DNA from 3 places in the Nocardia sp. NPDC101769 genome. Region 3 is predicted to be linked to each of the others. Evidence: riboswitches for the same ligand, from Rfam matches in the RefSeq annotation. Region 3 holds a riboswitch; each other region holds the start of a gene.
The links. A riboswitch is a leader RNA that binds a small molecule or an ion and turns the genes downstream of it on or off. The one in region 3 is predicted to bind S-adenosylmethionine.

Region 1 (9,678 bases), on a different contig from region 3:
CCGATCACATAGCGGCCCATGGGATTACCGCTGCAGCCAGGTGTCGTGGAACTGCAACCGGGCCGACGCCTCGAACTTCACCCCGGCCACGCCCTTGCCCACGCCGATGGCCTGGGACAGTTCGATGGTCGGAATCCACAGGCCCTGATCCAGCACCGCCGACTGGGCGTCGCCGATGATGCGGGCCCGCGCGGCCGGGTCGGTGGCCGACAGCTGCTGCGAGAGCAGGGAGTCCAGCGGCTCGGCCGGGCCGCGGGCGTTCAGGTTGCGCTGGTCCACCGCGAAGGTGGTGCGCAGGATGTCGCCGTCGGCACGGGTCGAGTTGTAATAGTCGAAGTCGAAGTCCTTGTTGTTCTGGCGCACATTCGATTCCGCCACCGACAGCGGCTCCAGGCGGAGATCGAATCCGACCGCCTTCAATTGCTGCTGGGTCAGTTCGAGGATGGCCTGGTTACCCGCGAAGACCGGGGCGAAGATGACACCCGCGGCCAGCCGCTGCCCGTCCTTGACCCGGATCCCGTCCGCGCCGGGCACCCAGCCCGCCTGGTCGAGGAGCTTCTTCGCCGCGTCCGGGTCGTACTTCACGCGTGATGAAAGATCCACATAGCCCGGGGTTTTCGAGGCGAGCACGCTGGTGGCCGGCTTGAACTGCGGGCCCAGCACGGTGTCCACCAATTCCTTGCGGTCGAGGGCGGGCAACAGCGCCGCCCGCACCGCCGGGTCCCGCAGCGGTCCGCGGGTCACATTCACCTGGAGGCCGAACGGCACGCCCGGATTCGCGGTGAATTGCACCCGCCCGCCACCCGCCTCGATCTGCGAAACATCCTGCGGCAGCGCGTCACTGATGGCATCGAGCTGACCGGAGGCGAGACTGCCGGTGCGGACCCCTGACTCCGGGACCACGGTGAACACGATCTTGTCCAGGTACGCCTCACCCTCGGTGGCGAAAACCGCCGAACCCCAGGCATATCCGGCGCGCTTGGCCAGCGTGGCCGAGGCGTTCTGCTTCCATTCCGCGTAGGTGAACGGGCCGCTGCCGATATTCGCGCCCAGGCAACGGTCGTCGGCAGGCCTGGCGACCGTGGCGTCGGACTGGATCCCCAGCTGCGGCGTCGACGTCGCCTGCAGGAACTGGGCATTCGGCGCCGCGAAGTCCACCCGCACCGTGCGCGGATCCACCACCGTGCTGCCGGTGTATCCGGCCAGGTAGCTCGCGGCCAGGGGCGCCTTGGCCCCGCCGAGCGCGACGATCGAATCGAAGTTCTTGCGCACCGAGTCCGCGGTGAGCGGGGTGCCGTCGCTGAAGGTGATGCCGTCCTTCAGGTGGAAGGTGAACGACCTGGCGTCCGATGAGACAGTCCAGGTGTCGGCCAGCCACGGCTTCAGTGCACCGGATTCCGGGTCCTGATCGACCAGCGAGTCCACGATCTGGCGGGTCACGTAGATGGTCTGATTCGTGGCGGACTGTGCGGGATCCGAGCAGGTCGGAGCCAGCGACAGACCGTAGCGCAGGGTGCCGCCCGGCCGCGGCGGGCCCGTCGGCTCGCCGTTGCCGCCAGTGGTTCCGCTACCACCGCACGCGGTCAGCGCGAAAGTGGCGGCCAGCGCGCCCGCGAGCGCCAGGGGACGGACCGCGCGGGCGGTGAAGGGGTGATTCATGCGGGGTCTCCGGACGGGTAGCGATCGCCGCCCAGCGGGCGGCTCGGAATGCGTTGGCGCAGTTCGGATGCGACCTCGGCCTGGAACAGCTCGAGGCTCTCGCGATGCTGGGCCTCGGTGCGGCCGTCGGCGTCGGCGCTCAGGTGGATCACCTCGTGCCCGAACCGCTCGTGGTAGCGGCTCACCTTGTCCAGTACCTGCTCCGGGCTGCCGATGAGCGCCGAGGAGCGTTCGACGAAATCCTCCGCCGTCTCGAAGACGATGGGTACGCCGAACTTCCGGGCCACGGCCTGACGAGCCTCGAAGACCGGGCGATACAGGTCCACGGCCTGCTGCGAGGTCCGGGTCACCAGAAAGCCCGCCGTACCCGCGCCCACCAGCGCGTCGGCCGGATCGTGCCCATAGGCCGCCCAGCGTTCCCGGTAGTGGTCCACCAGTTCGGCATACGGCTCGATCGGATAGGTGACATTCGCCGAGAACAGCGGATCCCCGTGGAGCGCCGCGTAATCCGCAGATTCCCGGCTGGTCGCGCTGCCGTGCCAGATGCGCAGGCGCGGCTGCAGTGGCCGGGGCAGCGCCTTGGCCTCGGTCAGTGCCGGCCGGAAGCGGCCGGACCAGGTGACGTTGTCGCTGTCCCAGAGCTTGCGGAACAGCTCGTAGCCCTCGCGATTGCGATCCCACTGGTCATCGGTGGTGACGTGGAACAGCTTGGCCTGCGCCGCGCCATTGCCCTTGCCGATGATCAGTTCCAGGCGCCCGTCGGAGAGATTGTCCAAGGTGGAGTAGTCCTCGAACGCACGCACCGGATCCAGCAGGCTCAGCGTGGTGACACCGGTGAACAGGGCCAGGCGCGAGGTGACCGCGGCGATATGGCTCAGCACCACCGGCGGGGCGGCGGAGATGAACGGATCCTCGTGCCGCTCCCCCACCGCGAAACCGTCGTAGCCGAGGTCCTCGGCCAGCCGGGCGCTGTCGATCACGCGGCGCAACCGCCGCCGGGGCGTCTCGACGGTGCCGGTCACCGGGTCCGGGGTGTGTGTAATCAGGGTCAAGAGCAGGAATTTCATGCCGGGACCGCCTCGGTGTCGCGGGAGCGCTCGCCGGCGGGGACGTACTTCTCGAACGGGTGCACGTGTCCGACCTCCTTCACGATGTCGCGCGGCAGCGCGGTGTAGCCCGCGGCCGTGTACAGCGCCACGGCCTCCGGCTGACGCGGTCCGGTGGTCAGGTAGATGCGCCGGTAGCCGCGCCGGGCGATCTCGGCCTCCAGCTGCTCGAGCACGAACCGGCCCAGCCCCCGGCGGCGGTGCGCGCTCGACGTCCAGATCCGTTTCAGCTCCGCGGTTTCCGCGTCGAGGCGCTGGAAGGCGCCGCCCGCCACCGGTTCGCCGTCCTCCACCACGATCAGCAGATCGCCGTGCGGCGGCGCGAAATGACTGGCCGAATAGCCGGTCAGATCCGCGTGCACCTCACCCGGGGTGCGGCCGTAGCGGCTGCTGTATTCGATGGCCAGCTCCGCCAGCAGCGGCGCGGCCAGCGGATCGTGCTGTGCGACGTGGAATACGGTGCGCGACACGCTCATCCCTTCTTCTTGGGTAGTCCGGGCGGATTGATCCGCGCCTGCGACACGGCTTCGCCGCCCAGGCCCCACCGGTCCAGTACCTGCTTGTAGGTGCCGTGGTCGATGGCGTACTGGATGGCCTGCTGCACGGGCCCGACCAGCCCGTTGTCCTTGCGCGTCAGCGCCGCGATCTCGGCCTGCAGCGCGTCGCCCGCGCCGGACCAGGTGGTTAGGACCTTGTTGCCGGTCGTCGACGCGTGGTACTGCGCCGACGGGTTGGGCCCCACGTAACCGTCGATGCGGCCGGAGGACAGCGCCAGGTAGTAGTCGGCGGGCTGCTGGTAGTAGGCGAGCTCCAGCCCGGGCAGGCCCTCGGCCACGTTCCGGTCGTTCCAGGCGACCAGCAGCTGCTCCTGATTGGTGCCGGAGGCGACGCCGATCTTCTTGCCCGCCAGCGATTTCCGATCCTGATAGGTCCAGGTCGAATCCTTGGGCACCTCCAGGGCGATATTGTCCTTGCGGTAGGTGGCGAAGTCGTACTTCTCCTTGCGCTCCTCGGTGACCGTGGCATTGCTGACGAACAGGTCGGCCTCGCCGGAGTCGATCTTCACGAAGTTCTGCGCCCAGTCCCCGTTCCGGCGGTCCACCTTCAGACCGAGAATGTCGGCGATCAGCTCCGCGACATCCACTTCGGAACCGATGACGGTGCGATCGTCGGTGGCGTAGAAGCCCAGCGGCGGGGTCGCGCCGATGGTGCCGGTCACCACCAGCGTGCCGCGGTCGCGAATGGCCTGCGGGACCTGCGCGGCAATCGAATCCACCTTGTCGGCGTGAATGCGCCCCTTCTGCTCCGGTGACAGGTCGTACGTCAGGCCGTTCACGCTGCGCGTGTCGCTGACGCCGCCATCACCCTTGCCACAGCCGCCCACCAACAGACTCAGCAGGGTGACGGCGATCAAGGCGCTGATCCGTCTGCGACGGCTCGCCAGAGACATGGGCTTTTCCTTACCTGGTGAGAACACGTCAGAGGACGTGCGCGAGAAAGGCTTTGGTGCGTGGGTGCGAAGGGTTGTCCAGCACCCGCGCGGGCGGACCATGCTCGACGATGCGGCCGGCGTCCATCAGCACCACGGTGTCGGCGACCTCGCGGGCGAAACCGATCTCGTGGGTGACGATCACCAAGGTCGAACCGCCGCGCGCCAGATCCTTGATGACATCGAGGACTTCACCGACCAGCTCGGGATCCAGCGCGGAGGTGGGCTCGTCGAACAGCACCACCTCCGGCCGCAGGGCCAGCGCCCGCGCAATGGCCACGCGCTGCTGCTGCCCACCCGACAACCGGCTCGGATACTCGTCCGCCTTGTCCGCCAGTCCGACCCGCGCCAGCAGCTCCAGCGCCTCGGCGTTCACCTCGGCCTTGGCGCGGCGCTGCGCGGCCACCGGCGCGAGCGCCACATTCTCCCGAACCGTCAGATGCGGAAAGAGATTGAAGTTCTGGAACACGAATCCGATGCGCGCCCGCTGCCGCAGAATCTCGCGCTCGTGCAACTCGTGCAGCTTGCCGCCCCTGCGCCGGTAGCCGACCAGCTCGCCGCCGACCCGCACGGTGCCGCCGTCCACCTGCTCGAGATGGTTGATGGTGCGCAGCAGCGTCGACTTGCCCGAACCCGACGGGCCCAGGATCACCGTCACCTCGCCGGGACGTACCGCCAAGTCGATACCGGAGAGCACTTCATTGCGGCCGAATGACTTTCGGATGCCGCGCAATTCGATCGCGAACTCGGTCACCGACGATCACCGGCCTTCGAACGACGCCCCTTCGAGAAATGCCGCTCGATATAGAACTGGATGACGCTCAGCACGCTGGTCAGCAGGATGTACCAGACCGTGGCCACCATGAGCAGCGGCACCACCCGGCCATTGCGGCCATAGATGACCTGCACCTGATAGAACAGCTCGGCAATCGCCATGGTCGACACGATCGAGGTGCCCTTGAAAAGGCTGATCACCTCATTGGCGGCGTTCGGGAGAATTCCGCGCATAGCCTGGGGCGCGACAATCGTGAAGAACTGCCGACGCCACGGCAGGCCCAGCGACCGGGCCGCCTCCCACTGACCCTCGTCCACCGAGATGATCCCGGCCCGGATGATCTCCGCCGAATACGCGGCCTGATGCAGCGCCAAACCGATGACGGCCGCGGTGAATCCGCTGATCACGCCATTGGTCTGGAACCGCGCGAACTCCGGCCCGAACGGAATGCCCAGCGACAGCGACTTGTACAGGTAGGCCAGATTGAACCAGAACAGCAGCTGCACGATCAGCGGGATCGAGCGGAAAGCCCAGACATAGGTCCACGAGATCGCCTGCAGCACCGGGTTCTTCGACAACCGGCCCACAGCCAGCCAGACACCGAGGAAGAAGCCCAGCAGGGTGCCCCAGAAGGTCAGCTCCAGCGTCACCTTCAAAGCCGACAACACCGACTTCGCGGTGACATATTGCGCGAAGGTTCCCCAGTCCCAGCCCGGATTGGTGATCAGCCCGTGCCCGAACTGCGCGACCAGTACCAGTGCGATCGCCGCGGTGACCCAGCGCCACGGGTGTCGGGCGCGGACGACCGGCAGATCCCCGTCGTGGTGTTCGGCTTCGGGCTCCGTCTGTGTGGGCGCCGCCAGCGTACTCATGGATTCGTCCTCCATCGGTCCCGGCGGAAGCACCCGCACCACGTGCGCGGGGGTTGCTGCGATGTCTTCGAGCCGGGTCTCTCGATCGCTCTGGATGGTGTAGACGACACTACGAATTCCGGCTGCGTATGTCGCCGATCAGGATCAACGTGAATTCAATTGCATGACAGCCATTTTCCTGAATTCCGGTGGAAACGGGGAGATCAGCCCGCGGCCTCGTCGCGCTCCGGGGCCGGGTCGTAGAGGGCGCGGAAACCGCTGCGGTGGAAGACCAGCGGCTCGGAATCGGGGTGGGTGCCGAGCCGGTGCACCCGCAGCAATACCACCGCGTGATCACCGGCCGGAACCTGCTCGTGCACCGACGTTTCCAGCCACGCCGTGGCCCCGGCGACGAACGCCGCGTTCCCGTTCCCGGCATGCAGGTCGACATTGCGGAAGCGGTCCCCGCGCCGCGAGCTCAGCCCACGCGCCGCCGGCTCCTGCTCGCTGCTGAGCAGGCTCAGGCCCAAACGGCTCGCCTGCTGCAACCGCGGCCAGGTCTCCGACGAATACTGAATGCAGATCGACACCAGCGGCGGGTCCAGGGAGACCGGCACGAAGGTGCTCGCCACCAGGCCATACGGTGTCCCGCCAATGCGTGCGCACACGGCCACCACCCCGCTGGGGAAGTGCGAAAAGGTCCGCCGCAGATCGGTCCCGTCGACCGGAGTGAGCGCGTCGGCCGCGCCGTGAATCGAGGTCAGCTCGCCCATTACCCCACTCCAGCACCGGCGCACGCGCCGCGACAGGATTGCATTCACCTCGATTGCAAGTCGGCGGCCGCGATCCTATTGCGGGACAATGCGAAACCCCGCCCGGCAGGCACCGGACGGGGTCGAGATCCTCGCGATTGTTACTTCGGCGCCTCGATGTGCGGCTGGTTGATGGTGACGAAGTAGTTGTAGGCGGCGGCAATGGCGACCGGCGCGGTCACGAAGACCTGGCCGGCCAGGGTGCCCAGGAAGCCCACGGTGCTGGCGCCGATCAGGCAGCCGGCCACCGGGCCGGCGCCGAACATGGTGGCCAGCGGAGCGGTCGCAGCGGCGAAGACGACACCACCGATGACGCAGCCGAGAGCCGCGCCACCGATACCACCGACCACAGTGCCGATGGTGGCACCGGTGGCGATGGTGTCTTTCATGCGGTTCCAGGCGGCCTGCTCACGGTCGTAGTCCGACTTCCACGGGGCCTGGTCCTCGTAGGGCAGGTTGATCGGCTTGTAGACCGCGTGATCCATGTCGTACTGCGGGGTAATGGTGGCGGTGTGGGGGTCACTGATCTGCGCGGCGATCGGGAACTCAAAGTCGTCCACCCGGAACGACAGCGGCATACCGGCCACGACGGTGCCGTTGGCTGCCTCGAGCTTCAGGTTGCCGTTCTCCACGACCAGCGAGCCGCCATCGGTGTGCAAGATGCTGCTGGTGTCGGTCCGGGTGACGGCGTAGTTGATGGCGCCGTTGTCATCGGCAGCCGGAGCGGCGTTCACGGTCCCGGCGGTGACGCCCAGGGTGGCGGCCACCAATGCCGCGGTAGCGGCGAAATTCTTGAAGCACATTTCTTTTCGTTTCCTCATCGGGCAGTCCGCAGGAATGGACCGCATGATCGAAACGGGCCGACCCGAACGAAGTATGTATCCGTGGTGCTGAGCCGGTGAACAGTTGAAATGGACAGCCCGTTCGGCCATATGGCCGAACGGGCTGTCCTGATGAGGTGGTTGCTGATGCCTATAGAGTCCCTCGCTCTTACTTCGCCGGGGTAGCGATGTGCGGCTGGTTGATGGTGGTGAAGTACTGAATCGCCGCGGCGATGGCCACCGGAGCGGTGATGAACAGCTGGCCCGCGATGGTGCCTAGGAAGCCGATGGTGCTGGCGCCGATCAGGCAGCCGGCCAGCGGGCCGGCACCGAACATGGTGGCCAGCGGAGCCGTCGCAGCGGCGAAGACGACACCACCGATGGCGCAACCGACCGCGGCGGCACCGATACCACCGACCACGGCCGCGACGGTAGCGCCGAGGGAGATGGTGTCCTTCATACGGTTCCAGGCAGCCAGCTCACGGTCGTAGTCCGACTTCCACGGGGCCTGGTCCTCGTAGGGCAGAGCGACCGGCTTGTAGACCGCATGGTCCATGTCGTACTGCGGGGTCAGGGTCGCGGTGCGGTCCGAGATCTCCGCGGCGATCGGGAACTCGAAGTCATCCACCCGGAACGACAACGGCATACCCGCCACGACGGTGCCGTTGGCGGCCTTGATCTCGAAGATGCCGTTCTCGACAACAAGGGAGCCGGCGTCGGTGCGGATGACGCTGTTGGTCTCGGAGGTGGTGGCGGTGTAGTTGATCGCGCCGTTGTCGGACGCGGCCGGGGCGGCGTTGACGGTACCGACGGTGATGCCCAGGGCAGCGATAACCAGTGCGGAGCTCGCTGCGAATTTCTTGAGACGCATGTATTCGGGAATTCCTCTTCAGACGATCAGATGCGCCCCAGGGGACAGTGTCAGGTGTACCCCCGGGACGCAGTGATCGAATCCAGCCTGGTCGAACGCAATGTGGCATGGCGGTTCCAAGACGATGAACCTTTGCCCAGCGGTTGCTGAAACTGCCTACTTGGCAGGCGTGAAAGGCTGATTGATAGTCGTGAAGTATTGCACCGCAGCGGCAATCGCGACCGGAGCGGTCACGAACACCTGACCGGCGATGGTGCCCAGGAAGCCGACGGTGGAAGCACCGACGAGGCAACCCGCCACCGGGCCGACACCGAACATGGTGGCCAGCGGAGCCGTCGCCGCGGCGAAGACGACGCCACCGATGACGCAGCCGAGCGCGGCGCCGCCCAGACCACCGACCAGTGTGCCGACGGCTGCGCCGAGGCTGATGGTGTCGCGCAGCCGGTTCCACGCGGCCTGCTCACGGTCGTACTGAGTCTTCCACGGGGCCTGATCCTCGTACGGAAGCGCGACCGGCTTGTACGCCGCGTGCGCCTCGTCGAACTGCGGGGTCAGCGTGGCACTGCGGTCCTTGATCTCGGCCGCGATCGGGAACTCGAATTCGTCGACACGGAACTTCAATTCCGTGCCCGCTACGGTGGTTCCATCGGCCGCTTTGATCTTCAGCGCGCCGTCCTCGATCACCAGCGAACCAGCGTCGGTCCGGATGATCGCACCGGTGTCGGTGGCCTGGTTGGTGTAATTGATGACATCGGCGTCGGCCGAGGCAGGACCGGCGTACGCGGTTCCGGCCGTCACGCCCGTCGCTGCGATCGTCAATGCCGCGATCCCGGCGAATTTCCTCATCTTCATTCTGGTACTGCTTCCCACTGCCGCGAACTGAACTGTCGGCGGCAAGCATCAAGCAACCTCCAAGCTTTCTGGAGGTTAAAAACCAGCTTGATTCGATCCGAGTGAACCGGACCGAGTTACTTTGCCTTGGCGGCTGCCTTCGCCTGTTTCTTGAATTCCCGTACCTGCGTGAGGGATTCGGCGTCGGTGACATCGGCGACCGAGCGGCGGGAACCGTCCTCACCGTACGCGCCCGCGGCCTCGCGCCAACCCTTGGCGGTCAGACCGCCCTGTTTACCCAGGAGCGCCAGGAAGATCCGGGCCTTCTGATCTCCGAAACCCGGCAGCTTCTTCAGCCGCTTCAGGATTTCCTTGCCATCCGGATCACCCTCGGTCCACAGCGCCGCGGTCGTGCCGTCATAGTTCTCCACAATGAATCGAGCCAGCTCCTGCACGCGCCGGC
Region 2 (9,678 bases), on a different contig from region 3:
GGGCAGTCCGACGTCCTCGGGCTGCAGTCGCGCGCGGCGGGCGATCAGGAACTCGGCGAATTCGGAACGGGACACCCTTCCATACTGCCGGGTCCTGGTTCCGTTATCCGCGCCCTGGTAGTCCCCGGATAACCACGGTGTGGATAAACGGACCGGAGTCCACTTAGTCTGGTCGACATGACGACTTCCGAGCAGACCACCCTCGCCCCCGGCTCCTGGACCCTGGACGCCGCCCACTCCTCGGTCAACTTCACCGTGAAGCACCTGGGCATCTCCAAGGTCCGCGGCCGCTTCAACCGCTTCGAGACCGGCTTCGTGGTCAACGAGGCCGGCGAGGCCGCCATCGAGGCCACCATCTACTTCGACTCCTTCGACACCGGCAACGAGATGCGCGACGGCCACGTCCGCAGCGCCGACATCCTCGATGTCGCCAACCGCCCGCACCTGACCTTCCGCGTCCCCGAGCCCGTCGCCCTGAGCGAGGAGTTCGAGGTCACCGGTGAGGCCACCATCGGCGGTATCACCAAGCCCGTCACCCTCGAGGTCGAGTGGGGCGGCGTGCAGGTCTTCCCGCAGGACAACAAGGAGCACGCCGGCTTCACCGCCTCCGGCACCATCAAGCGCAGCGAGTTCGACGTCGCCCCGGGCATGCCCAACGCCATGCTGAGCGACAAGATCGCCATCGAGCTCGACATCCAGCTCGTCGCCCCGTAATTCCGGGAGCTACCCGCCGCATCGGAAAAGTCAACGCCCCCTGTGGAATTCGTCTTCCACCGGGGGCGTTCGGCCGTGCGCGGAAGGTCAGTCCGCCCAGACCTTTTCGATCGGGGTGCCCTCGTTCGGCGGCGGGGTCGGGATGCCCGCCGGCGTGCGCGAGAAGCGCGGGGCCGGGGCGTGCTGCACGACGCCGTCGATGTCGATCAGGCCGGTGCGGGCCTGGATGTGCGGATTCTGTTCGGCCTCGGTGAAAGTCAGGACCGGGGTGGTGCAGGCGTCGGTGTGCTCGAAGATCGCCCACCACTCGTCGCGGGTCTTGGTCTTGAACCTCTCGGTGAACAGCTTGCGCAGCTGGTCCTGGCCGTTGGGGTCGAGCTGGTTGGGCAGGCCCTCGGGCGAGATCTCCAGGCCCTGCAGCAGTTCCGCGTAGAACTGGGGCTCGATACAGCCCACGGCCATGTACTTGCCGTCGGAGGTCTCGTAGGTGTCGTAGAAGGCCATGCCGGTGTCGAGCAGGTTGGTGCCGCGCTCATCGGACCACAGGCCCACGCCCTTCATGCCCCAGATCATGTGGGAGAGGGCGAGTGCGCCATCGATCATGGCGGCGTCGATGACCTGGCCCTTGCCGGAGTTCTGGCGCTCCACCAGCGCGGCCAGGATGCCGAAGACCAGGAACATGGAACCGCCACCGAAGTCGCCGACCATGTTCAGCGGCGGCACGGGGCGTTCGCCCTTGCGGCCGATGGCATTCAGCACACCGGTGAGCGAGATGTAGTTGATGTCGTGTCCGGCGCGGTCGGCCATCGGGCCGTACTGGCCCCAGCCGGTCATGCGGCCGTAGATCAGGCGCGGATTGCGTTCCAGCGCCGCGTCGGGGCCCAGTCCCATGCGTTCGGTGACGCCGGGCCGGAAGCCCTCGAGTAGCACGTCGGCCTTCTCGATGAGCCCGAGCACCCGCTCGATGTCGGCGGGATCCTTCAGGTTCGCCTCGACGATGGTGCGCCCGCGCCACTGCGGACGCTCCATGAAGCCGGGCAGCATGCCGGGCCGCTGCACCCGCACCACGTCGGCGCCGAGGTCGGCGAGCAGCAGTGCCGCGTGCGGACCGGGGCCGATGCCGGCCAGTTCAACAACCCGGATGCCCGCGAGCGGGCCCTGCTTGGCGGTGGATGGAGTGCTCACGCCCTACCTCGGTTCGTCGTCGAATCCTGCGCACCGGCTCACACGCCGGTGTTGACGGTATGACAATAACGCGAAGTCTCCGCGGCTCTGCGCGGGTGGCCCCACTGCGCTAGCGATCGATGATCGGCAGCGGCAGGGTATCCGGGGGCGGGGGTCCGGGGAGCTCCGAGCGCGGCAGGCGCAGGGTGGGCGGTTCGCCCGCGGCTCGGCGCATGGTCGGGTTCGGGTCCTCGAAGAGGCGTTCCTTGGCGGCCAGCCCGTAGAACGCGCGGGCATTGTCTTCGAGCACCCGGTGCAGATCGGAGCCCACGGCATCGGCGATCAGCACGATATCCGCGTCGCGGAACGGCCGTCCGGCCCGGGTGCCCGGCAGGTCGGTGCCGAACATGAGGGCCTCGGGGTTGACGGTGTGGATCTTGCGCAGGGCCGAGCCCACATTCATCGCCACCCGCCCGAAGCCGGAGGCCTTCACCTTGGCCCCGCGGTCGACCAGGTTGAGCAGGTAGGGCAGGCAGTCGTCGGACATACCCAGGTGGTCGATGGACAGCTTGGGCAGCTTGGTGATGACCGGTTCCAGCGAGCCCAGCATGGACCCGTCGATGTAGAGCTCCACATGCCAGCCGGCCAGTTCGTAGGCCCGCAGCGCCAGCATGGTGAGCCCGACGATATCGCCGCCCGCGCGCTTGAGGTTGAACCGGATGGCCCGCACCCCGGCCCGGTTCAGCTCGAGGATCTCCGCGTCGGTGGCGTCCACGTGCAGATTGGTGACGCCGACCCAGCCCTCGCCGAGTTCGGCGAGGGCGGCCAGTAGATAGCTCTGATCGGTGCCCTGGAACGACCCGCTGACCACGGCGCCACCGTCGATATCGAAGCGGGACATGCGCTTGCGATAAGCGGCGATGGTGTACGGGTCGGGCAGGTAGCCCTCGTTCTCGACCAGCGGGAACCGCGGATCGAAGATGTGGAGATGGGCATCGAACACGTGATCAGCATGCCTCAGAACGGTGACATGTGTGGACAACCTTGTCCGGCAGGCGGATTGGCGCTGGTCAGGACATCTTGCCCGGAGCCGGTCAGGAAACCTTGTCGGGTTCGGAGGCGGCGAGCATCTCGTCGCGCTCGACGACCTTGACCCGCTCGCGGCCCTGCGGCTCGCCCAGGGCGCGCTCGTGCGCGTCGAGGCGGTACCAGCCGGCCCAGGTGGTGAACGGGATGCCCTTGCCCTCGAGGAACTCGGTGACCGCTTCCAGCTCCGGCTTCGCGGCCGGGGTGAAGTTCGCGGCGTCGTCGAGCAGGCAGGCGATGGTCTCGTTGGCGTCGCCCTTGGTGTGGCCGATGAGGCCGACCGGGCCGCGCTTGATCCAGCCGGTCACATAGGTAGCGGGCATGTAGCGAGCCGCGCCGTCGGCATCCTCGTCGACGAGCACGCGACCGGCCTCGTTGGGCACGGTGCCGGCCTGGTCGTCGAAGGGCAGCAGCGGGATGTTCTGCGACAGGTAGCCGACCGCGCGGTACACGGCCTGGATGTCCCAGTCCTTGAATTCGCCGGTGCCCTTGCAGTTTCCGGTGCCGTCCAGCTGGGTGCGCTCGGTGCGCAGGCCCACGACCTTGCCGTCCGTGCCGAGGATCTCGGACGGGTTCTCGAAGAAGTGCAGGAACAGCTTGTGCGGGCGGTCGCCGACGTCGCGGATGGCCCACTGCTCCAACGTATTGCAGATCATGTCGACCTGCTTGGAGTGGCGGCGCGCGGCCTCGGAGCCCTCGTCGTAGTCGATGTCCTCGGGGTCGACGATGACCTCGATGGTCGGGGAGTGGTCGAGTTCGCGCAGTTCGAGCGGGGTGAACTTGGCCTGCGCGGGTCCGCGGCGGCCGAAGACGTGGACCTCGAGGGCCTTGTTGTCCTGCAGCCCCTCGTAGACGTTCGGCGGGATCTCGGTGGGCAGCAGTTCGTCGCCGGTCTTGGCGAGTACGCGGGCCACGTCGAGGGCGACGTTGCCGACACCGAGGACGGCGACCTTCTCCGCGTCCAGCGGCCAGCTGCGCGGCACGTCCGGGTGGCCGTCGTACCAGGACACGAAGTCGGCGGCGCCGTAGGAGCCGTCGAGGTCGATGCCGGGCACCTCGAGGGCGCGGTCGGCGTTGGCGCCGGTGGAGAAGATGACCGCGTCGTAGAACTGACGCAGGTCCTCGAGGGTGATGTCGACGCCGTAGTCGATATTGCCGAGCAGGCGGACCTGCGGCTTGTCGAGGACCTTGTGCAGGGCGGTGATGATGCCCTTGATGCGCGGGTGGTCGGGCGCGACGCCGTAGCGGATGAGGCCGAAGGGCGCGGGCATGCGTTCGTAGAGGTCGATGCTCACCTCGGCATCGGACTTCATCAAGGCATCGGCGGCGTAAATACCGGCCGGGCCCGCGCCCACGATCGCAATGCGTAGCGGGCGGGTCGCTGCACTCTGTTCGGTCATTCTTCGGCGCACCCTTTGGGTCGAAACTAACTTGTCGTCAAAACTCAGCCGTCGTTCTTAGCTTAGGCTAAGTTGACGCCCTGGCTTCGGTGGCCGCCGTTGGCCCCCGACGCTGCAGCGTTGCTGCGTAGTCTTGCTATTCCCGCGCCTGGGGCGGAAATTCTGCTGATTCTATCGATGGCGCACGGGGCCCTTCGCGCGCAGGGCCGTGAACTGTGGGAACGCCGAGGCCCTGACTATGGGAATGCCGTGGCAGGCGGACGGCGGCGACCAGGCATGATCTACCCATGAGCGACGCCGAGGAGACAGTCGAGGAGACATCGGTTCCGATCGACCAGGACGAGGCCCGGAGCATGTGGCCGTTCCTGGTCGCGGCGGGCGTCATCGCGATCGTGATCCTGGGCATCGTGATCGCGACGCTGGTCTCGCCGGTTGAGAAGAATGTCACAGATTCCGATCGGCTCTCGGTGGCGGCGGGCAACTTCATCAAGTCCCGTAGCGAGACCGGCAAGTACGATCCGACCCTGTCCTGCAAGGGATTCGACGAGAACGCCTCGCCGCTGAAGATCGCCGCCGCGACCGGGAGGACCATCACGTTCGACAAGCTCTCCGACCCGGCCGTCGACGGCGAGAAGGCCACGGCGCAGGTCACTTTCACCGTCTCCGGCGCTCAATCCACCTCGACCTGGCGCTTCACCCGGGAGAATTCCCGCTGGTTGGTCTGCAATTCGTGACAACGGCCGAAGTCTCGGCCGGGGTTTGACAGTGGGGCCGTTTTTTCGGCAGTCTCGACTCAGGTCATGAGTACCAGCGTCAAGCCCCGGCTGGCTGGTCGGCAACCCTCCTCCGCGGTGGGGTGCTCCGGGTGACGACCTGGCCTCGCATCGGACAGCGGTGCGGCAAGTGCGGATTCACAGGAGGTACAAGTGAGCTACGCGGGTGACATCACGCCGAAGCAGGCGTGGGAACTGTTGCGCGACAACCCCGATGCGGTGCTGGTGGACGTGCGCACCGAGGCCGAGTGGCGGTTCGTCGGGGTGCCCGACACCAGCGGCATCGGCCGGCCGACCGCGCTGATCGAGTGGGTGGACGTCTCCGGCACGCCCAATACCCGCTTCACCGACCAGCTGAAGCAGGCGCTCGGCGATCGCGGCCAGGACTCGGCCGCTCCGGTCATCTTCATCTGCCGCTCCGGCCAGCGCTCCATCGGCGCGGCCACCGCCGCCACCACCCTCGGCATCGCCCCGTCCTTCAATGTGGTCGACGGCTTCGAGGGTGCGCTCGACGGTCAGGGGCATCGCGGCGGCACCGGCTGGCGCGCCGACGGCCTGCCCTGGCGTCAGTCATGAGTTTCGTGTCCGGCCGGATCGCAGGGAGGCAGTCATGATCACCGGTGGTTCCTTCGACAAACCGCTCCCCGAGGGCGTCGGCCCCGCCACGCAGGCCGTGCGCGGCGGCACCCGGCGCTCCGGCTTCGACGAGACCTCCGAGGCGCTGTTCCTCAATTCGGGTTTCGTCTACGAGAGCGCCGAGGCGGCCGAGGCGTCCTTCACCGGCGATATCGAGCACTTCGTCTACTCCCGCTACGGCAACCCGACGGTCGCCATGTTCGAGGAGCGGCTGCGCCTGATCGACGGCGCGGAAGCCTGTTTCGCGACCGCCTCCGGCATGTCCGCGGTCTTCACCGCCCTGGGCGCGCTGCTCTCGGCGGGTGACCGACTGGTGGCGGCGCGCAGCCTGTTCGGCTCCTGCTTCGTGGTGGCCAACGAGATCCTGCCGCGCTGGGGCGTGGAGACCGTCTTCGTCGACGGCGAGGACCTGGACCAGTGGGAGCAGGCGCTGTCGGTGCCGACCCGGGCCGTCTTCTTCGAGACCCCCTCCAACCCCATGCAGACCCTCACCGATGTGCGCGCGGTCTCCGATCTCGCGCACGCGGCGGGCGCGAAGGTGGTGCTGGACAACGTCTTCGCCACCCCGCTGCTGCAGCGCGGCTTCGACCTGGGCGCGGACATCACCGTGTACTCGGGCACCAAGCACATCGACGGCCAGGGCCGGGTACTCGGCGGCGCGATCCTCGGACCGCGGGACTACATCGACGGCCCGGTGAAGAACCTGATGCGTCACACCGGTCCGGCGCTGAGCCCCTTCAATGCGTGGACCCTGCTCAAGGGCCTGGAGACCATGCCACTGCGCCTGCGCCAGTCGGTGGACTCCGCGCTGAAGATCGCCGGGTTCCTGGAGACCCATCCCGCGGTGGCTTGGGTGAAGTACCCGTTCCTGTCCTCGCACCCGCAGTACGAGCTGGCCAAGCGTCAGATGTCCGGCGGCGGCACGGTGATCACCTTCGAGCTGAAGGCCCAGGAGAACGAGGCCAAGAAGCGGGCTTTCGAGGTGCTCAACCGGCTGCGCATCGTCGACATCTCCAACAACCTCGGCGATGCGAAGACGCTGATCACCCATCCGGCCACCACCACCCACCGGGCGATGGGACCGGAAGGCCGTGCGGCCGTGGGGATTACCGATGGCGTGCTCCGCATCTCCATCGGGCTCGAGGATGTGGAGGACCTCCTCGATGATCTGGACCAGGCGCTGAGCTGATCCGACGAGTATTCGAGAGGGCCGGAACCCACTGGGTTCCGGCCCTTTTCGTGTTCAGGGGTCGACGGGGGAGGCCGCTGAGAATCATGTTTGACAGCATGCTGTCAAACATGACAGCATGCTGTCATGATGAAAACAGTCCACATGGCCGTGTACGACAGCTTCTCGGACTGGGAGGCCGGGCATGCGATCGCGCACATCAATCGCGAACTCTGGCACCGCGAGCCGGGAACCTGGCAGGTGAAGACGGTCGCCCTCGGCGCCGAGCCGATCACGTCGATGGGCGGCATGCGGGTCCTGCCCGATCTCGTTCTCGATGATCTGAAGCCCGCCGACAGCGCCATGCTGATCCTGCCGGGACTCGAAACCGGGCAGCGTCCCGAGGTGCTGACGGCCTTCGCGAGCAGGGCCCGGGAGTTTCTGGCCGCCGGGGTGCCGGTGGCGGCGATCTGCGGCGCGACCTTCGGGCTGGCGCAGGAGGGGCTGCTCGACGATCGGTCGCACACCAGCAATGACGCGGGATATCTTGCCTACTCCGGATATTCGGGCGGCGAGCACTACGTTCAGGCGACCGCCGTCACCGACGGTGACCTGATCACCGCGACCGGCACCCGACCGGTCGATTTCGCCCGTGAGATCTTCGCGCGCCTCGGCATCTACGAGCCGCAGGTGCTGGAGTCCTGGTACCAGCTGTACGGAAACAATGATCCCGCAGGCTTCTACGCTTTGTTCGAGTACGAGCAGCAGCGCGCGGCGGCCGCGCGATGACGCGCACCGCGCAGCAGCTGTTCGGGGCCGCGGCCGTCACGTCGTTCAAGCTGAACGGCCAATTCCTCTCGATCGCAGAGGAATTGGCCAAACCGTCCGGGATCACGGTCGCGTGGTGGCAGGTGCTCGGCGCGATTCTGCACGAACCGCTTCCGGTGGCCGGTATCGCCCGCGAAATGGGTATCACCCGCCAGAGTGTGCAGCGCATCGCGGATGTGCTGGCGGACAAGGGATTCGTGGAATACCGCCCCAATCCGGCGCACCGGCGCGCGAAGCTGGTGGCCATTACCGAGGCGGGTCACGACGCGGTGCGGCGGATCGACCCGCAGCACGCGGCCATGGCGAAACGGCTTGTCGCGCATCTGGGTATCGAGCAGCTCGCCCACATCGTGGACGCGCTGACGACCCTGTCGGCCGCCCTCGACGCGCTCGAGGGCGACGCGACGGGCGTGGCCTGACTTACAGCGCGAACGGGTCCTTGGTCTTGCCGACCAGGGCGGCCACCGAGGGCAGGATGGTGGTCGGGCGGTACGGGAACTGCTCGACCAGGGCCGGGGTGGAGATGCCGGTGGTGACCAGGATGGTCCGCATGCCCGCCTCCAGGCCCGCGATGACGTCGGTGTCCATCCGGTCGCCGATCATGACGGTGGACTGCGAGTGCGCGCCGAGGCGGCGCAGCGCCGAGCGCATCATCAGCGGGTTGGGCTTGCCCACGTAGTACGGCTTCTTGCCGGTGGCCTGCGTGATGAGGGCCGCGACCGAGCCGGTGGCCGGGAGGATGCCCTCGCGGGAGGGTCCGGTGGCGTCGGGGTTGGTGGCGATGAAGCGGGCACCCGCGGCGATGAGCCGGATGGCGGTGGTGATGGCTTCGAAAGAGTAGGTGCGGGTTTCGCCGAGCACCACGTAGTCCGGGTCGGAATCGGTAAGGACGTAACCGATTTCGTGCAGCGCGGTGGTGAGGCCGGATTCGCCGACCACGTAGGCGGTGCCGTCGGGCCGCTGGTCCTTGAGGAAGGTCGCGGTGGCCAGCGCGGAGGTCCAGATGGATTCGGCCGGAATATCGAGGCCGGTGTGCTTTAGCCGGGCCTGTAGATCGCGCGCGGTGTAGATCGAATTATTGGTGAGCACCAGGAACGGAATGTCGTTGTCGCGCAGTTCGGCGAGGAACTGATCGGCCCCGGGCACCATGTGATTCTCGTGCACGAGGACGCCGTCCATGTCGGTCAGATAGGAGAGGATCGGTTCAGCGCTCGAGTTGGTCACGCGCACATTCTCCGCTATCCCGGGACCGAACGCTCATATATTCCTGCTCTGGATACCCGTCCGACCGGTTTCATGCCCGGAATACCGTCCGCCTACCCGGGGTTCGATCCCTTGGGTGTGACCCCTGCCGCACCGCGTTTCACCGCTGACCTATCGTGCGAGGTAAGACCGTTCGCGATGCCCGGTGTCGCGGCGGTCGTGCGGGAGGTTGGCCCGCACAGCTCGAGCGCAGCAAGGCGACAGGAGTGCCCAGGTGAAAGACCTCAAGCTCGGTTACAAGGCGTCCGCGGAACAGTTCGGCCCGCGCGAACTGGTGGAGCTCGCGGTGGAGGCGGAGGCGCACGGCCTCGACAGTGCCACCGTCTCCGACCATTTCCAGCCGTGGCGGCACAATGGCGGGCATGCCCCGTTCTCGCTGGCCTTCCTGGCCGCGGTGGGCGAGCGCACCAAGCGCATTCAGCTCGGCACCTCGGTGCTGACCCCGACCTTCCGCTACAACCCTGCGGTCATCGCGCAGGCCTTCGCCACCATGGGCTGCCTGTACCCGGATCGCATCATGCTCGGCGTCGGCTCGGGTGAGGCGTTGAACGAGATCGCCACCGGCTTCCAGGGCGAATGGCCGGAGTTCAAAGAACGTTTCGCGCGGCTGCGCGAGTCGGTGGACCTGATGCGCGCGCTGTGGACG
Region 3 (9,678 bases):
AGTCGGTGGCATGCCGCAGCGCCGCGTCCTCCGACAGCTGCGCCACCACCTCGTCCGGGGTGCCGACGTAGATGTCGCGCAGCACTTCGCCGACGAATTCCGCCACTTCGGGTCCGCCGTTGCGGCCGAGCTGATCCAGGAACCGGGCCGCGCCGCGCTCGGCGAGGGCGACCGCCTCGTCGTGGTCGTCGGCCACGAAAACGCCCCGGGACGCGCCGATTCGCGGTTCGACGCCCGCGGGCAACGCGTCGAGGTAGGCGTCGACCAGCGGTTGCTGGATCTGCCAGAGGGTGGCGGCCGGCGCGGCCGGATCACGCGGCTGGGCCTTCGACAGCAGCAGTCCGTCACCGGCCCGCCCGGTCCGGGCCGCGCCCCCGGCCGAGAAGGTGGCCTGCCACAGGCGGCGACGCAGCCCCGCGGCGGGCGGGTTCAACCCACGGTCACCGACCAGCGGCGTACCGTCCAGGGCCGCGGTCACCCGCGCCAGTTTGCTCGCGTACACCAGCTGCCGATCCGCGCCGGCCAGGTCGAACAGGTCGAAGGCGTGCCGCGACCCGCCCGCGCCGAAGCCCAGCTCGAGCCGCCCGCCCGACAGCTCGTCCAGCACCGCCGCGTCCTCGGCGACCCGGATCGGATCCTCCAGGGCCAGCGTCACGATCGCGGTCCCGAAGCGGATGCGCGGGAAGCGGGCGGCCGCGTGGGCGAGGAAAACGAACGGGGACGGCAACCCGCCCTCGGCCGGATCCAGGTGATGCTGCGCCACCCAGGCGGTGTCGTAGCCGAGCCGTTCGGCCAGCCCGATCTGCTCGAGGGCCTGCCGGTACACCGTGCCCGCGTCCTCCGCCGGATCGGAGCGGACCAGGCGGGTGAAGAAGCCGAGCCGTTGCGGGGTCATGTGGTCACCTTTCCGAGGTAGGCGTCGCGCACCGCCGGATCGCCGACGAGTTCCGCGGCCGGGCCGTGCAGCACGATCCGCCCGCTGCGCAGCACATTGGCGGTGTGCGCGATGCTCAGGGCCAGCTCCGCCTGCTGCTCGACGATCAGGATGGCCAGGCCCAGCTCCCGATTGAGCCGGGCGATCTCCTCCAGTACCCGATCCACGAACAGTGGCGACAATCCCATGGTGGGCTCGTCCATGCAGATGAGGCGCGGTTTGCTCATGAGCGCGCGGGCGAAGGCCAGCATCTGCTGCTCGCCGCCGGAGAGCGTGCCCGCCCGCTGGGCGCGCCGCTCGGCCAGGCGCGGGAAGTGGCCGAATAGCTCGGCGGCGCGCGCGGCCAGCACCGCGCGGCGCTCCCTGCGGATGTAGCCGCCGACGAAGAGGTTCTCCTCGACGGTCATGGCCGGGAAGACGCGCCGGGCCTCCGGGACCGAGGCCAGCCCCGCTCGGATGCGCGCCGACGGGGGCGTCGTACTCACGTCCGTGCCGTCGACGCGCACCGTGCCGGAGGACGGTTTCAGCAGGCCGAGCGCGGTTTTCATGGTGGTCGACTTGCCCGAGGCATTGCCGCCCAACAGCGAGACGATCTCGCCGGGCCGCACCCGCAGGGAGACCTCGTCGAGGGCCCGGGACGAGCCGTAGTGCACCACCACCCGGTCGAATTCGAGGATCGGCGTGGCGTTCTCGTCGAACTCAGACATCCGCGCCGACCTTGCCGCCGGCCCGGCTGCGCCCGAGGTAGGCCTCGATGACGCGCGGATCCGCCAGCACCTCGGCGGGCGTGCCCTGGGCGATGATGCGCCCCTCGTCGAGCACGAGTACCCGGTCGGACAGTTCGTGGACCAGGTCCATCTTGTGTTCGACCAGCAGCACCGTCTGGCCCTGGGCCTTCAATTCGGCCAGCTGTCTGCCGATTTCGGCGGTCTCGGTCTGGTTCATGCCGGCGGCGGGCTCGTCGAGGAGCAGCAGGCCGGGTTCCGCGGCGAGCGCCCGCGCGATCTCGGTGCGGCGGCGATTGGCGTAGGACAGCGTGTAGGTCGGATGGTCGGCGCGCGGCACCAGACGTTCGGAGAACCGCGCGAGCTGGGCGTCGATGCGTGCGGCCGACGCCCGCCGCTCGGCCCGCGCCGCCGGTGTCGGCACCAGCGCCACTGCCAGCTCGGCGAGCAGCGAAATCCATTTCAGCACCGGCACATTCGCCAGCATGCGCAGTGGCCGCGCGGCGCGCAGCGTGGGCTGCAGGCCCACATCGACGTTCTCGCGGACGGTCATATTGCCGAACACGCGGCCGTTCTGGAAGGTCCGTGCGATCCCCGCCGCGGCAGCCGCCTCCGGGCGACCGGGGCGAATCCTGGTGCCGTGCACCAGGACTGCCCCGGCATCCGGCTTCAGCACACCGGAGATCAGATTGACCGTCGTCGACTTCCCGGACCCGTTGGGCCCGATGATCGAGACGAATTCACCGGGCGCGATGGAGAATTCGACCAAATCCACGGCCCGCACACCGCCGAACGAGCGTCGCAGACCGGTGACCGTGAGCACATCAGGCGTTGACCGGGACACGATTCCTCCTCACCAGAACTCCCTGCGGCCGGAACCGCACCACCAGCAGCAATATCAAGCCGTACAACACGATTCGCCACGATGGCGCCAGCCGCAGCAGCTCCGGCACCCCGATCAGCACCACCGCGCCCAGCACCGCGCCGTACGGCGAGGCGGTGCCGCCCAGCACCAGGATGGTCACCACCAGCAGCGACATGGGCAGGTTGAAGACCGTCGGGTCGATGTAGGAGTACTGGTGGGCCAGCAGCGCGCCGCCGATGCCGGAGAAGAACGCCGCCACCGCGAAGGCCAGCGCCTTGTAGTCGCGCACCGGCACCCCCGCCGAGCGGGCGGCCACCTCGTCGGCTCCGATGGCCCGGATGGCGATCCCCAGCCGGGACCGCTGCACGCCGACGATGACCGCCAGCACGATGGCCAGCACCACCAGCTCCAGCCGGAAAATCTGGGTGTGCGTGGTGAATTCGTATCCGAACAGGCTGGGCGCGGGGATCCCGAAGATACCGTAGCTGCCGCGCGTCACCGGCTCCCAGTTGCGGATGATCGCCACCGTCACGATGCCGATGCCCAGCGTCGCGATGGCCACATAGTGCCCGCCCAGCCGCCACAGCGGCGCGGCCAGCACCGACGAGGCCACGGCCGCGACGAGGCCCGCGGCCACGATGGCGGGCAGGAAGGCCCAGCCGTGCGACACCGTCAGCACCGCGGAGGTGTACGCGCCGATGGCGATGGGACCCGCCTGCCCGATGGCCAGCTGTCCCGCCGACCCGGCCACCAGCGTCATGGAGACCGCGATGATGGCGTAGGCCAGGATCTGGGTGCCCACCGAGATGCCGTAGTCGTCCGCGATCAGCGGAATCGCCACGCCCGCAACGGCGAACGCGATCAGCGCATGCCACCAGCGCACCCGTGGTTCCCGCCCCGACCCGAGGAAGGTGCCGGTCATGGGCTCGTATTCGATAGCGGGCGGCCGGGCGAGCAGGCCGCCGGGCCGCAGCACCAGGAAGAGCACCAGCAGGCCGAAGGTGATCAGATCCCGATAGCCGTCACCGAACCAGTAGATGCCGAACGCCTCCACCAGCCCGAGCACGAAACCGCCGAGGACCGCGCCCGGAATCGACCCCAGCCCGCCGATGGTGGCGGCCACGAACCCGGTCATGCCGACGATGCCGCCGCTGGTCGGCGAGATGTTCGAGTTGTAGAGGCCGACGAAGACGCCTGCCAGCCCACCCAGTCCGGAGGCGATGGCGAAGGCCAGCGACTGCACCCGGCCCACGCCGATGCCCATCTGTGCGGCGGCGTCCGGGTCCTGCGCGGTGGCGCGAATGGCCAGGCCGTGGCGGCTGTAGCGCAGGAAGGCCCAGAGTCCCGCCATCACCGTGAGGGTGAGGGCGAACATGACCACATCGGAGGTGCCGAACCGCACCCCGCCGACCCGGAAGTTGTTGGTGGGCAATACCTGTGGGAAGGGCCGGGTGTCGGGCCCGAACACCAGGGCGACCACGTTCTCGATGATCAGCCCGACCGCCACCGTCGCCAGCAGCGCGGCGATGGCCGGGGCTCGCCGCAGCGGCCGCACCGCCAGGATGTCGATGGCGACACCGACCAGCGCCGTCGCCGCCACCACGATGACCAGCGCGGCCCACCAGGGCACGCCGTGCTGGGCGATCAGCCACCAGCCCAGCACCGAACCGAACGCGAAGATCGAGCCGTGTGCGAAGTTGATGACATTGCCGACCCCGAAGATGAGGGTGATGCCCACGGCGATGAGCGCGTACGCATTACCGTGCACCAGACCCGCGATGAGCGTGTCCAACATCTATTTGGCGCTTCCGACCGGCACGAATTTGCCGCTGCGCAGCTCCAGCTCGATCGGCTTCACGCCGCTGGGCCGCCGCGTCTGCTGATCGAATACGAAGGTGCCCAGGCCGATTCCGTCGAAGTCCTTGATCTCACGCAGGCCCTTCAGCACGCCCTCTCGGGTGGCGCCGCCGGTCTTGGCGGCCTTCACCAGCACATTCAGCGCGTCGTAGGCGTAGACGTTGAAATCGCCGGGGTCGGTGTCGAACTTGGCGCGGAACTTGGTGACGAAGCTCTGGATCTTCGGGCTCGGATCCGACGGCGTGAAGACACCGTTGACGATGTCGCCCTCGGCCGCCGCGCCCGCCAGATCGATGAACTGCGGGGTGTTCTGGCCGGCGAAGAGCTGCCCGGTGAACCCGACATCACGCAGCTGCTTGACCACCAGCGCGCCGTCCGGGCCGTAGCCGAGGTGCACGAAGGCGTCCGCGTTGGCGTCGCGGCCCTTGATCAGCACCGGCCGGAAGTCCTGCGAATCCGGCAGGATGGCCGAGGAGTAGGCGATCTCGATGCCCTTCTCCTTGGCGAACTGCTCGAAGAATTTGAAAGCCTGCTTGCCCCAGTCGGTTTCGAGGTAGACGACGGAGACCTTCTTCGCCTTCGACCGCACCCACTCGGCATTGCGCTCCATGTACACATCCAGCGTGATGGAGGGGCTCCACGAGTAGTCGCCTGCCTTGGTGAAATCCACCGAGGAGTTGGTGAACCCGTACTGCACCAGCTTGCCGCGGTTGTACACCGGCGAGGCCGCGATGGAGGCGGGCGAGGAGAAGTCGCCGAGCTCGGCAATGATGGACTTGTCGCCCACGAACTTGGTGGCGATCGGCACCGTCTGCTTCGGATCCGACTGCGAATCCTCCCATTTCAGCGCGACCTTCTTGCCGTCGATCCCGCCCGCCGCATTGATCTCGTCCAGGGCCAGGTCGAAGCCCTGCTGCCAGAGCCGCCCGTACTCGGCCGACCCGCCCGTCTTCGGGCCCGACACCCCGAAATACACGGTGTCCGACTTGCCGTCCGACGACCCGTTCCCGCACGCCGACAAGAGCCCCGCCACCACGGTCGCCGCCGCCACACCCACCAACACCCGGAATCCACGCGACCCGGACCAGTTCCTGCTCATTACTACCTCTGTACTCGCGCACCGACACCTCGTCGGGGCATAGGGACTCGACCGCGACCGCGAAGGCGTACGGTGCGGGAAAGAGAATCGCCCGCATGGAATTCGGGCGCTGGACCTCAGCCGTTGGCCGGGCGGCATCCAGACATGGACCTGTGCTCCTTCGACTAGCGCTTGCGGGCCCGCGTGGACACCGCCTGGTCGTCACCCGGGGCACCCCACCGCCGCGCGAGGGTTGCCGATCAGCGAGCCGGGGCTCGAACATGCTGATACTCGTGACCGTGGGTAGAACGGTAGCCGCGGCCACCGCACGCTGACACCATTCGAATCACCCTGATGCCAACGACCCATCCACCGACGAGAGGAAAGCCCTTGCCACCCCTGCAAATTGCCGTCTGCGGCCCCAGCACCTGTACCGGCACCGAGTCCGCCGCCGCCCGCGAGGTGGGCCGCCTCCTCGCCGCGGCGGGTGCGACCGTGCTGTGCGGCGGCGGCTCGGGTGTGATGACCGCCGTCGCCGAGGGCGCCTCCAGCGCAGGCGGACTCGTCCTCGGCATCCGCCCCGACAGCAACCGTGACGCGGCCTGCCCCGGCCTGTCCGCGGCGATCTATACGAATATGGGCGAGGCCCGCAATGCCATCCTGGTGGCCTCGGCCGACGCGGTTATCGTCGTCGGCGGCTCGTGGGGCACCCTGTCCGAGCTGGCGCTGGCGCACCACCGCGGCATTCCCGTCGTCTCACTGCACGGCTGGCAGGTACGCGACGCCGACGGCTACGCGGTCGACGCCTCGATCCCCGCCCTCGACCCCGCCCACGCCGTGGCCCTCGCGCTCGCCCCGCCGATCTATCCGTGAACGCGTGAACCGCGCCCGGCCGGTGCGCCGAGAACGGTTGCGAATCAACCGGTTACGCGGCGAGGTGGGCGGCCAGCCAGACCGGGAACTCGGTCAGATCGCCGAGCACCACATCCGCGCCCGCGGCCGACAGCTCCTCGGCCGCATAGGGCCCGGTGGTCACCGCCACCGACACCGCGTCGGCCACCTTGGCCGCCCGCACGTCGCCGAGATGATCCCCCACATAGATCGAGGCCCCACGCTCCCGCAGCACCTCGCCCTTCTCCTCCGCCCAGGCCCCGCCGACCAATTCGTCGACCGCCAGCCCGAGATGATCGAGATGCAACTGCGCGTGCGGCCCGTTCTTCGCCGTGATCACCAGCACCCGCCCACCGGCCCGATGCACCGCCGCCAGCGCATCGACCACCCCCGGCAGATGCTCCGACGCGTGCACCGCCAGATCCGGATACAACTCCCGGTACATCGCGACGATCCCGGGCACCTCGTGCTCCGGAAACCACTGCGCCGCCTCGTGGGCCAGCGGCGGCCCGAGCCGTGACACCACCAATTCCGAATCGATCGCCACCCCGGTCCTCGCGGCCACCGCATCCCACACCGCCGCAATCCCCGGCCGCGAATCGATCAGCGTCATATCCAGGTCGAACCCGACCACCAGCCCACCGGCGACTGCACCCGAACGATCAACACGCATCCCCAGACCCTACGACCCACCCCCACCGCACCCGACCACCGTCGCACCCACTCAGGACCGTGCGCGGCGCGATACCCACCGGCCGGGCCGAACCCGAACGGTGAAGCCCGGCCGCTGAGGAGGTCCGCACCACCCGCGCTTCCCTGCGCTGCGGCATTTCGGGGATCCGGCAGGCTGTGTCGTGACGACCTGGGCCGCAGGCTCGGCCGGACGGAAATTCGCGGGCATGTCCATGCGGCCCGAATTAGGCTCGGGCGCATGCCGAGCGATCAGGGAACGCTTTTCTGTGGGACGGAGCTGGCGGCGCGGATCGAGCGGGTCGAAGCGGAGTTCATTGCGAAGGGCAGTGCGGCGGCCGCGGACCGGCTGGGAGTCGATGCGGGGTTCGTACTACCGGTGGCGGGCGGGGTGGCGTCCTTCGCCGAGGAGGGGTCGCCGCTGAACAAGGTGGCCGGGCTCGGATTCGCGGGGAGGCCCGAGGCGTCGGAACTCGACGAGATCGAGCGGTCGTTCGCGGCACGGAAGACGCCGGTGCAGGCCGAGTTCTCGCAGCTCGGCGATCCGGGTGTCGGCGAACTCCTCACCGGGCGCGGGTATCGACTGGTGTCGTTCGAGAACGTGCTCGGGCTCGAGCTCGGCGGCGAATGTGCCGCGGTGGTCGCCGACGGTGTCGACGTGAAGCCCAGTGGCGAGGACGAGTTCGACACCTGGCTGGCGGTGGTCGCGGAGGGTTTCGCGCATCCCGATACCCAGGGTGTGGCGTCGCACGAGGAATTTCCGGCCGACGTCATCGCCCGGGCCCTGCGGGATCTCACCGGTGCCGCGGGGATGCGGCGATATCTGGCCCGGCGTGACGGGCGGGTGGCGGGCGGGGCGAGCCTGCGCATGTCCCAGGGCGTCGCCCAACTGACCGGCGCGGCAACCGATCCCGCGCATCGGCGGCACGGGGTGCAGTCGTCGCTGCTGTCGGTGCGCCTCGCCGAGGCGACCGCGGCGGGCTGCGATATCGCGGTGGTGACCACCCAGCCCGGCTCGAAGTCCCAGCAGAATGTGCAACGGCTGGGCTTCGGGCTGCTCTACACGCGGGCGATCCTGGTCAAGCCCTGATCAGCCCGGTCATGTCCTGATCAGCCCGGCAGCCGGTGTGCGGCAATCGGTTTCAGGTGTTCGCGCAGCAGGTCGCCATCGTCGCCGAAGAGCTGGGCGTCGGTGTCGACGGCGGTCTGCACGCCCTGGCTCACCAGTCCCCGTCCGGCGGAGGTCAATTCGATGCGCAGGACCCGGGCGTCGGCCGGATCGGCGCGGCGGAGGAGCAGACCGCGCTCCTCCAGCCCCCGAATCACCTTGGACGCCATCATCCGATCCGAGCCGGACATGTCGGCCACCTGCTGCTGGGTCGGCAGCTCGCCCTCCCGGCTCAGCCAGCCCGCCGAGGCCAGCAGGTTGAACTGGGTGGGGGTGAGGCCGAGCGGGCGCAGATTGCGCTCCAGCGTCGCCCGCCACTCCAGCGCAGCGTGATGCAACCAGAAGCCCGGACTCATCAGCGGTCCTCGCGGCACGCCACGCGCCTGCCGCGAAGCTCCCGGCGCCCGCCCCGATGATTCAGTCACGCCGTAGCGCCTCCTGTTCCAGTGCCGCGAAGGTCAGCGGCATGTCCGCGCGCATGGCCTTCTCCCAGACGAGTTTGAACAAGGGCCCGAACAACCCGTGCACCTCGACATTCTCGGCCACCCGCACGGTGCCGTCGCCGAGGGCCTCATAGGTGCGGTGGCCGCGCAGCTTGCCGAACGGAATACCCGCCTCACTGGTCCACGACTGTCCCGGCTCCACGGCGACGATGGTGAACGGTCCCGCCGGCGCCCCCTTCGGCTTGACCCACCCGGTGGTCCCGACCGCGAACTCGCCGTCGATGCGGGACTTCTCCTCGTGCGGGTCCCATTCGGACCAGCGGGCCACATCGGTGGCGACCGTCCAGATTTTGTCGATGTCACCGGTGATCACGGCCTCTTCGGTGAACGAGTACATCATGACTGCCATCTCCCCTCGGGAACTTCTGTTGTTGCGACAACAGTAACCGTAGTCGCGACAACAATCAACCCCCACCGCTGACTCGATGACCGCCAGCGGTGCCCGATGACGGACGGCATCGATATGCCGCCGCCACCGGGCACCGGTCGCCCTTACGGCGCGAGGGCGTGGCCGAGCGGGCGCGTGGTGAACGTGCCCCGGCCCTGTGTGCGACTGCGCAAACGGGTTGCGTAGCCGAACAATTCGGCCAGCGGCACCGTGGCCGTCACCACCACGACGCCGGAGCGGGCGACCGAACCGGTCACCCGGCCGCGCCGGGCGGCGAGGTCACCGAGCACCGCGCCGACATGGTCCTCCGGCACGGTCACGGTCAGCTCCACCAGCGGCTCCAGCAATGCCATGGCGCTGGCTCGCAGGGCTTCCCGCAGCCCCAGACGGCCCGCGGTGCGGAACGCCGGCTCCGACGAATCCTTCGAATGCGTCGCGCCATCGGTGAGCGTGACCCGGACCCCGGTGACCGGATGACCCGCGAGCGGACCCTCCGCCAGGGCGTCCCGGCAGCCGGCCGCCACCGCACGGACGAACTCCGCCGGCACCCGGCCACCGACCACCGTCGACACGAACTCG

Region 1: it holds a riboswitch for S-adenosylmethionine, as region 3 does, so the genes downstream of both, ACIRRA_RS06590 (amino acid ABC transporter permease) here and ACIRRA_RS32785 (ABC transporter substrate-binding protein) in region 3, are expected to answer to the same signal.
Region 2: it holds a riboswitch for S-adenosylmethionine, as region 3 does, so the genes downstream of both, ACIRRA_RS27135 (rhodanese-like domain-containing protein) here and ACIRRA_RS32785 (ABC transporter substrate-binding protein) in region 3, are expected to answer to the same signal.

What each region holds. Positions count from the first base shown of each region.
Region 1 is NZ_JBIWMX010000003.1:133,923-143,600, forward strand. It holds gene ACIRRA_RS06560 (ABC transporter permease) at 1-20, opposite strand, end outside; gene ACIRRA_RS06565 (ABC transporter substrate-binding protein) at 25-1,659, opposite strand; gene ACIRRA_RS06570 (LLM class flavin-dependent oxidoreductase) at 1,656-2,726, opposite strand; gene ACIRRA_RS06575 (GNAT family N-acetyltransferase) at 2,723-3,241, opposite strand; gene ACIRRA_RS06580 (ABC transporter substrate-binding protein) at 3,238-4,215, opposite strand; gene ACIRRA_RS06585 (amino acid ABC transporter ATP-binding protein) at 4,244-5,008, opposite strand; gene ACIRRA_RS06590 (amino acid ABC transporter permease) at 5,005-5,901, opposite strand; SAM riboswitch class I at 5,910-6,002, opposite strand; gene ACIRRA_RS06595 (flavin reductase family protein) at 6,105-6,653, opposite strand; gene ACIRRA_RS06600 (hypothetical protein) at 6,794-7,495, opposite strand; gene ACIRRA_RS06605 (hypothetical protein) at 7,683-8,384, opposite strand; gene ACIRRA_RS06610 (hypothetical protein) at 8,541-9,236, opposite strand; gene ACIRRA_RS06615 (HhH-GPD-type base excision DNA repair protein) at 9,353-9,678, opposite strand, start outside.
Region 2 is NZ_JBIWMX010000019.1:86,291-95,968, reverse strand. It holds gene ACIRRA_RS27165 (helix-turn-helix domain-containing protein) at 1-75, opposite strand, end outside; gene ACIRRA_RS27160 (YceI family protein) at 178-714, shown strand; gene ACIRRA_RS27155 (CaiB/BaiF CoA transferase family protein) at 802-1,899, opposite strand; gene ACIRRA_RS27150 (amidohydrolase family protein) at 2,009-2,881, opposite strand; gene ACIRRA_RS27145 (FAD-dependent oxidoreductase) at 2,973-4,364, opposite strand; gene ACIRRA_RS27140 (hypothetical protein) at 4,652-5,098, shown strand; SAM riboswitch class IV at 5,161-5,276, shown strand; gene ACIRRA_RS27135 (rhodanese-like domain-containing protein) at 5,291-5,713, shown strand; gene ACIRRA_RS27130 (O-succinylhomoserine sulfhydrylase) at 5,748-6,962, shown strand; gene ACIRRA_RS27125 (type 1 glutamine amidotransferase family protein) at 7,089-7,730, shown strand; gene ACIRRA_RS27120 (MarR family winged helix-turn-helix transcriptional regulator) at 7,727-8,188, shown strand; gene ACIRRA_RS27115 (HAD-IIA family hydrolase) at 8,190-8,948, opposite strand; gene fgd (glucose-6-phosphate dehydrogenase (coenzyme-F420)) at 9,247-9,678, shown strand, end outside.
Region 3 is NZ_JBIWMX010000026.1:125,803-135,480, forward strand. It holds gene ACIRRA_RS32765 (LLM class flavin-dependent oxidoreductase) at 1-895, opposite strand, end outside; gene ACIRRA_RS32770 (ABC transporter ATP-binding protein) at 892-1,641, opposite strand; gene ACIRRA_RS32775 (ABC transporter ATP-binding protein) at 1,634-2,503, opposite strand; gene ACIRRA_RS32780 (ABC transporter permease) at 2,484-4,319, opposite strand; gene ACIRRA_RS32785 (ABC transporter substrate-binding protein) at 4,320-5,480, opposite strand; SAM riboswitch class IV at 5,643-5,758, opposite strand; gene ACIRRA_RS32790 (TIGR00725 family protein) at 5,850-6,332, shown strand; gene ACIRRA_RS32795 (HAD family hydrolase) at 6,385-7,023, opposite strand; gene ACIRRA_RS32800 (GNAT family N-acetyltransferase) at 7,282-8,130, shown strand; gene ACIRRA_RS32805 (MarR family winged helix-turn-helix transcriptional regulator) at 8,151-8,564, opposite strand; gene ACIRRA_RS32810 (SRPBCC family protein) at 8,626-9,051, opposite strand; gene fusA (elongation factor G) at 9,204-9,678, opposite strand, start outside.